3 regions of the Fulvimonas yonginensis genome follow, and region 1 is predicted to be linked to each of the others. Evidence: predicted binding sites of a transcription regulator. Region 1 holds the regulator's gene; each other region holds the start of a gene.
The links. The regulator FliA, encoded in region 1, starts transcription of late flagellar genes. The targets are predictions, from matches to a motif close to TAAAGTTTNNCNNNCNNNGGCCGATAA.

Region 1 (2,261 bases):
GCGCTCATCTCCAGCACGTCGTTGAGGTGCTTGCGCACGTCGGCCACGCGGCCGGGCACGCCCTCCTGCGCCAGATCGTTGCCGAGCCGGCGTACCGCGTCGTGCAGGTCGCGCGCGAGCTGGCCCAGCGCGCGGAACAGGTGCTGCTCGCGCTGGCGCACCAACGCGTCCAGCGCCTGCTCGAAGGCGGCGCCATCGGCACTGTTGAGCAGATCGTGCAGTTCCGGCGGCAGCTGCTCGGCGCTGACCAGGGGAAGGGCAGCGGCACTCATGCCCCTGCCCCTGCCGCGGCGATGCGCTCGAAGATCTTGGTCAGCTTTTCCTTCAGGGTGGCGGCGTTGAACGGCTTGACGATGTAGCCGTTCACGCCGGCCTGGGCGGCCGCGATGATCTGGTCGCGGTTGTTCTCCGCGGTGACCATCAGCACCGGCAGCCCTTTCAGCGACGCCTCGGCGCGGATCGTGCGCAGCAGGTCGATGCCGGTCATGTTGGGCATGTTCCAGTCCGTGACCACCAGGTCGAACGGCTGCGCGCGCAGCATGGTCAGCGCGCTGTTGCCGTCGTCCGCCTCCTGGATCAACGTGTTGGTGAAACCCAGCTCCACCAGCTGGTTGCGCACGATGCGCCGCATGGTGGAGAAATCGTCGACCACCAGGATTTTCATGTTCTTGTCCAACGCTTTTCTCCGTCTGGGGGCGGGGGATGAGGTGCGGGTGGCGGGGCGGGATCCGGATGCCGCGGATCAGCGCCGTGCGCCCTCGCCGGCCGTCGCCCGCCCCTTCTTGTTGTTCTTGCGCTCCGGCGCAGCCTCGCCCTCGCGCCAGTCGCCCAGGCGCGCGCGCAGGCGCACGATCGCCTGGCCGTGGATCTGGCACACGCGCGACTCGGTCACGCCGAGCACCGCGCCGATTTCCTTCAGGTTGAGTTCCTGCTCGTAGTAGAGCGACATCACCAGCTGCTCGCGCTCGGGCAGGCTGGAGATGCCGTCGATCAGCGCCTGGCGCAGCCCGTCCTGCTCGATGCTTTCCTGCGGCCCCAGACTGGTCTGGTCGGCCACGTCGAAGGCGGCCGCGCCGTCGCCGTCGTCCGGCGCGGTGAGGCTGAGCAGGCGCGCGCTGGCGGCGTCGGCGAGGATCTGGTGGTACTCCTCCGCGCTCACGCCCAGGCGCTTGATCACCTCGGCGTCCTCGGCGTCGGCGCCGGTCTCGATCTCGATCTGGCGCACCACCTCGGCCACCTCGCGCACCTTGCGGTGCACCGAGCGCGGGGTCCAGTCGGTCTTGCGCAGCTCGTCCAGCATGGCGCCGCGGATGCGGATGCCGGCGTAGGTCTCGAAGCTGGCGGCGCGGTCGGTGGCGTAGTGCCGGGCGGCCTCGAGCAGGCCGATCATGCCGGACTGGATCAGGTCGCCGACGTCCACGCTCGGCGGCAGCCGGCCCATCAGGTGATAGGCAATACGCCGCACCAGTGGCGCGTGCTGACGCACCAACTCTTCTGCGCTCTGTCGCTGCAGTTGGAGATATTCCGATGCCACGCTCATCTCACCACCCCGCTGCCGGTACGGCCTGACCGCCGAAGAAGGCGATACGGTCCAGGCCGGCGCGCGCGGGTTCCTCCCATGTATCGACCGCACCGGCCAATTGCTTGAATGCCTGCGACGACCGCGCCGCCGGCCACAGGTCCACCACCGCGCTCTGCCGGCGGATGGCCTGGCGCAGGCGCTCGTCCTGCGGCACGAAACCCATGAAATCCAGCACCACGTCCAGGAAGCGGTCGCTCACCTTGGCGAGCTTCTGGTGCAGGGCGCGGGCCTCGCCGGCGTTGCGTACCAGGTTGGCCACGAAGCGGAACCGGCGCACGCCGAAATCGCGCGACAGCACCTTGATCAGGGCGTAGGCGTCGGTGAGCGAGGCCGGCTCGTCGCACACCACCAGCACCACGTCGTCGGCCGCCGCGGCGAACATGGCGACGTTGTCGGACAGCCCGGCGGCGGTGTCGACCAGCAGGTAGTCCGGCGGCCGGGGCAGCTCGTCGAAGGCGCGGATCACCGCGGCGTGCTCGCCGTTGCCCAGCTGTGCCAGGCGCCGCGCGCCGGAGCCGCCGGGGATCACCTTCAGCCCGTGCGGGGCCTCCAGCACCAGTTCCTCCAGCGTGGCGGTGCCGTCGAGCAGGTGACCCAGGTGGCGCGAGGGCGCCAGGCCCAGCAGCACGTCCACGTTGGCCAGGCCCATGTCGGCATCCAGCAGCATCACGTCGCGGCC
Region 2 (2,261 bases), on a different contig from region 1:
TGAGCGAGTCGGCCAAGGCCGACCGGGTGGCCGCCAACGTGATGGCCGCGCTGAAGAAGGAGCGTCCGGACGCCACCCTAAGCAGCCGCAACTTCGTCACCGCCCAGGTGGGCGACGAGCTCAAGAGCGACGGCAGCATCGCCGCCGTCTTCGTGATCATCGGTATCGGCGTGTACCTGTGGATACGCTTCGAGCGGCGCTTCGCGATCGCGGCCCTGGCCACCGAGGTGCACGACGTGCTGGTCACCCTCGGCGTGATCGCGCTGGTGCAGCGCGAGTTCGACCTGACCGTGCTGGCCTCCGTACTGGCGGTGATCGGCTACTCGATCAACGACAAGGTGGTGGTGTTCGACCGTATCCGCGAACTGTTCCGCCTCGCCCGCAAGGCCGACCCGGAGGAGATCCTCAACCGCTCGATCAACACCACGCTGTCGCGAACCATCATCACCTCGCTGTTCACCGGCATCACCATGGCGGCGCTGTACTTTTTCGGCGGCCCGGCAGTGCACGGCTTCGCCATCACCATGCTGATCGGGATCGTGGTGGGCACGCTGTCCTCGATCTTCGTGGCCAGCCCGATCCTGCTGTGGCTGGGCGTGTCGAAGAAGGACCTGATGCCGCAGACCCGCGACAATCCGGAGCTGGCACGGCGACCCTGACGTCGCCGAGCAGCGCGCGAAAGCCCGGCCCCGAGCCGGGCTTTTCGTTTCTGGGGGGGCGGATTCACGGCCGGCCCGCAAGCGAGGGCCTTCCGCGGCGTCCCGCTGCACGCGGAAGAGTGACGCAGCTCGCGTCCCGGCGCGCCCCGCGCGTTCAATTTTCCGGCCGGCCGACCGATAAACCGGAATGCAAGGCGCCACGCCGCCCGGAGTAGGTCATGCTGGTTCTGGTTGGGTCGTTGATCGTGCTGGGCTGCGTGCTCGGCGGCTACGTGATGTCGCACGGGCAGCTGTTGGCCCTGTGGCAACCCTATGAGCTGCTGATCATTTTCGGCGGCGCGATCGGCGCGTTCCTGGCGGCCAACCCCGCCAAGATCGTCAAGGGCGCGCTGCGCGACGCGGCCGGCCTGATCAAGGGACCGAAATACCGCAGGCAGGACTACGTCGACCTGCTCGCCCTGCTGTACGACATCTTCGGCGTGATGCGCAAGGAAGGCGTGCTCGGGATGGAGTCGCACATCGAGGACCCGCAGGCCAGCTCGGTGTTCTCCGCCTATCCGCGGCTGCTCCGCGAGCACCATCTGGTCGAGTTCATCACCGACTGCCTGCGCCTGATCGTGGGCGGCAACATGGAGGCGCACGAACTGGAGGCGCTGCTCGACGCCGAGGTGGAAACCCATCACCACGAGGCGGAGGCCCCCTCGGTCGCGGTCGCCAAGATGGCCGACGGCCTGCCGGGCTTCGGCATCGTCGCGGCGGTGCTCGGCATCGTCACCACCATGTCCAACCTGGGCGGCGATACCTCGCGCATCGGCGAGCACATCGCCGGCGCGCTGGTGGGGACGTTCCTGGGCATCCTGCTCTGCTACGGTTTCATCGGCCCGCTGGCGGCGGCAATGGAGAGCCGCGTGCGCGAGGACGGCAAGGCCTACGAGTGCGTCAAGGTCGCCCTGCTGGCCAACCTGCGCGGCTACAACCCCAAGGTGTCCGTCGAGTTCGCGCGCAAGGTGCTGTCCGCGCATTCGCGTCCCAACTTCCAGGACCTGGAAGACCACCTCAAGGGTGCCCGAGCGGGGGCCGGTGCATGAGCGAGGGCGGCGCCCCGGTCGTCATCAAGCGGGTCAGGAAGCGCCCGCACGGCCACCACGGTGGCGCCTGGAAGGTGGCCTACGCCGACTTCGTGACCGCGATGATGGCCTTCTTCCTGGTGATGTGGATCATCGGCGCGGGCACGCGCGAGCAGAAGGCGGCGATCTCGCAGTACTTCCGCAACCCCAGCGGCACGCCCGGCACGGCGACCATCGCCCCGCCCGGCAAGGTCGGCCCCGGCGGCGCCAGCGACGCCGCCATCAAGCTGGGCGGCGCAATGGATCTCTCGCACGGTCCCGGCAAGGACCGTCACAATGGGCCACCGCGTACCGCCACCAAGGCCGAACTGGACAGGCAGGCGCGCGAACGGGAGAAGGAGCGCCTGCAGGAGCTGATGAAGCAGCTGCACGCGGCGATCCAGAACAGCCAGGCGCTGGCTCCGTTCAAGGACCAGTTGCTGCTCGACATCACGTCCGAGGGGCTGCGTATCCAGATCGTGGACAAGCTGAACCG
Region 3 (2,261 bases), on a different contig from region 1:
CGCCGACCTTCTCGGTCGGCGTCCAGTAGCTTTCGATGTCGTCGATCGGCGGCGGCACCAGGCCCGGCCGGCCGCGGCGCAGGTTGATGAAGCCCTGCTGCTGGGTGGTGAACAGGCGACGCGCCTCGGCGTCGTTGCCGGCGGCCACCACGTTGATGCCGAGCATGGCGTAGGGCGCCGCGAGCCGGGGCGAGGGGCGGAAGTCCCGCCGGTAGATCGCCAGCGCCTCGTCCAGCGCATCCGGGGCGAAGTGCGAGGCGAACGCGTACGGCAGCCCCAATTGGGCGGCCAGGCGTGCGCCGAACAGGCTGGAGCCGAGGATCCAGACCGGCACGTCGATGCCGGCGCCGGGCACCGCACGGACCGGCTGCTCCGGCGTCGCGGGCTCGAAGTAATGCAGTAGTTCCACCACGTCCTGCGGGAAGGCGTCCGCGCTTTCGTAGTAGCGGCGCAGCGCGCGGGCGGTGGCCTGGTCGGTGCCCGGCGCGCGCCCGAGGCCCAGGTCGATGCGCCCCGGATAGAGGCTGGCCAGCGTGCCGAACTGCTCGGCCACCTGCAGCGGCGCATGGTTGGGAAGCATCACGCCGCCGGCACCCACGCGGATGGTGGTGGTGCCGCCGGCCACGTGGCCGATCAGCACCGCCGTGGCAGCGCTGGCGATGCCGGGCATGTTGTGGTGCTCGGCCAGCCAGTAGCGGCGGTAGCCCAGCCGCTCGCCCAGCCTGGCGAGGTCGAGCATGTTGGCGAACGCCTGCGAGGCGTTGCTGCCTTCGGTGATCGGGGCGAGGTCGAGGATGGAAAACGGGATCATGCGGGGGCTCCTGGGCATGGCGCCTATCTGGGGGCGCTGCGCCGCAATGCCAGCCGGCCAGGTCCGCTTCAACTTTCCGCCGGAGCGGCCGATACAGCGCGAACGACGCTTTACGGGATCCGGGATCCAGGATGAGAGCCTTGTGGCGGCGCCTGTTCGCCGCGCAGAAAGCACCGCCCCGCCCTGCCCCCGCCTCGATGCTCGTGGCGGTCGAACCGGTCGTTGCCGACGCCGCCCCGCTCGCGCCCGGTCCGGTGCTGGCGGTGGTCGAGGACCGCTTCCACCGGTTCGTGCTGGGCCTGCCCGAGGCTCCCGCGCAACCGCCCAGCGGCACCGAACAGGCCACCCTGCGCCGGCTCGAGGCGATCGCGGAGCGTTTCGACGTCGGTGGCCTGCCGCGGCTGCCCAGCGTGCTGCCTCAGCTGTTGCGCGCGCTGCGCAACGACAACCTGGGCGGCGCGCAGCTTGCCGCGCTGATCGGCCGCGACCCGGTGCTCGTCGGCGAGGTGATGCGCGTCGCCGGCAGCGCGCATTTTCGCGCGGCCCAGCCGATCCACAGCCTGCAGCACGCCGTGGTGCTGCTGGGCTACGACAGCCTGCGCCAGGTGGCCACGCAGCACGTGATGAAGCCGATCCTGCAGGCCAGCGCCGGCATGCACGGCCACATGGCGGGCCCCTACCTGTGGGAGCACGCCGAGCGCTGCGCCCATGCGGGCGCCTGGCTGGGACGGCAGGGCGGCTGCGAGCCGTTCGAGGCGTTCCTGGCCGGCATGGTCTGCCACACCGGCACCGGCGCGGTGGTGCGCCTGCTGGACCAGGAAGCGCCGCCGTCGCTGGGACCGTTTTCGCCCGCATTCCTGGGCGCGTGCATGCGCCTCGGCGCCCGGCTGTCGCTGCGTGCGGTGCGGCACTGGGAAATGCCGGCGAACGTGGTGCGCGCGCTGGAGGAACGCGTGGAAGGGCCGGATGCCGCCCGTTCCGGCCTTGGCCGCACGCTCGCCTGCGCCGACGCGCTGGCGATGGTGCAGTTGCTGGTGGAGCGCGGCCTGCTGCAAGCCGAGCTCGATTACGCCACGACCTGGCCGGCCCATTTTCCGCCGCACATGCTGCTGCGCTGCCAGCAGGACCTGCGCCGGCAGTTCGCGCCGCCGCCGGATTGACTCAGCGCTGCAGCGAGGCCTGCACGTCGCTGCGCAGCCGACCCGCGATCTCGTCGCTGCCGGTGGCCAGGAGCGCCGACAGCGCCTTGGCATAGTTGCCGTCGGCGGGCACGCGCATCGACGGTTGCGCGTGGTAGTCCTGAGCCGAGATCAGGCCGCGCGCATTGATCGTGCAATGCAGGCCCAGTTCGAGTGTCACGCTGGCGGGCGTTGCGTCGGCATCGACGCGCATCTCCGAGGCCACCTCCCCGCATTGCACCACCAGGTCGGTGAAGTAGGCCGGCTGCAGG

Region 2: the regulator FliA is predicted to act here: its motif matches at 814-840, upstream of motA (flagellar motor stator protein MotA).
Region 3: the regulator FliA is predicted to act here: its motif matches at 880-906, upstream of WAT24_RS16350 (HDOD domain-containing protein).

What each region holds. Positions count from the first base shown of each region.
Region 1 covers NZ_JBBBNY010000002.1:233,950-236,210, reverse strand. Annotated here, with positions in the region: gene WAT24_RS04205 (protein phosphatase CheZ) at 1-272, opposite strand, end outside; gene cheY (chemotaxis response regulator CheY) at 269-676, opposite strand; gene WAT24_RS04195 (RNA polymerase sigma factor FliA) at 743-1,540, opposite strand; gene WAT24_RS04190 (MinD/ParA family protein) at 1,542-2,261, opposite strand, start outside.
Region 2 covers NZ_JBBBNY010000007.1:55,186-57,446, forward strand. Annotated here, with positions in the region: gene secF (protein translocase subunit SecF) at 1-659, shown strand, start outside; gene motA (flagellar motor stator protein MotA) at 878-1,747, shown strand; gene motB (flagellar motor protein MotB) at 1,744-2,261, shown strand, end outside.
Region 3 covers NZ_JBBBNY010000022.1:2,516-4,776, forward strand. Annotated here, with positions in the region: gene WAT24_RS16345 (LLM class flavin-dependent oxidoreductase) at 1-811, opposite strand, end outside; gene WAT24_RS16350 (HDOD domain-containing protein) at 943-1,971, shown strand; gene WAT24_RS16355 (hypothetical protein) at 1,973-2,261, opposite strand, start outside.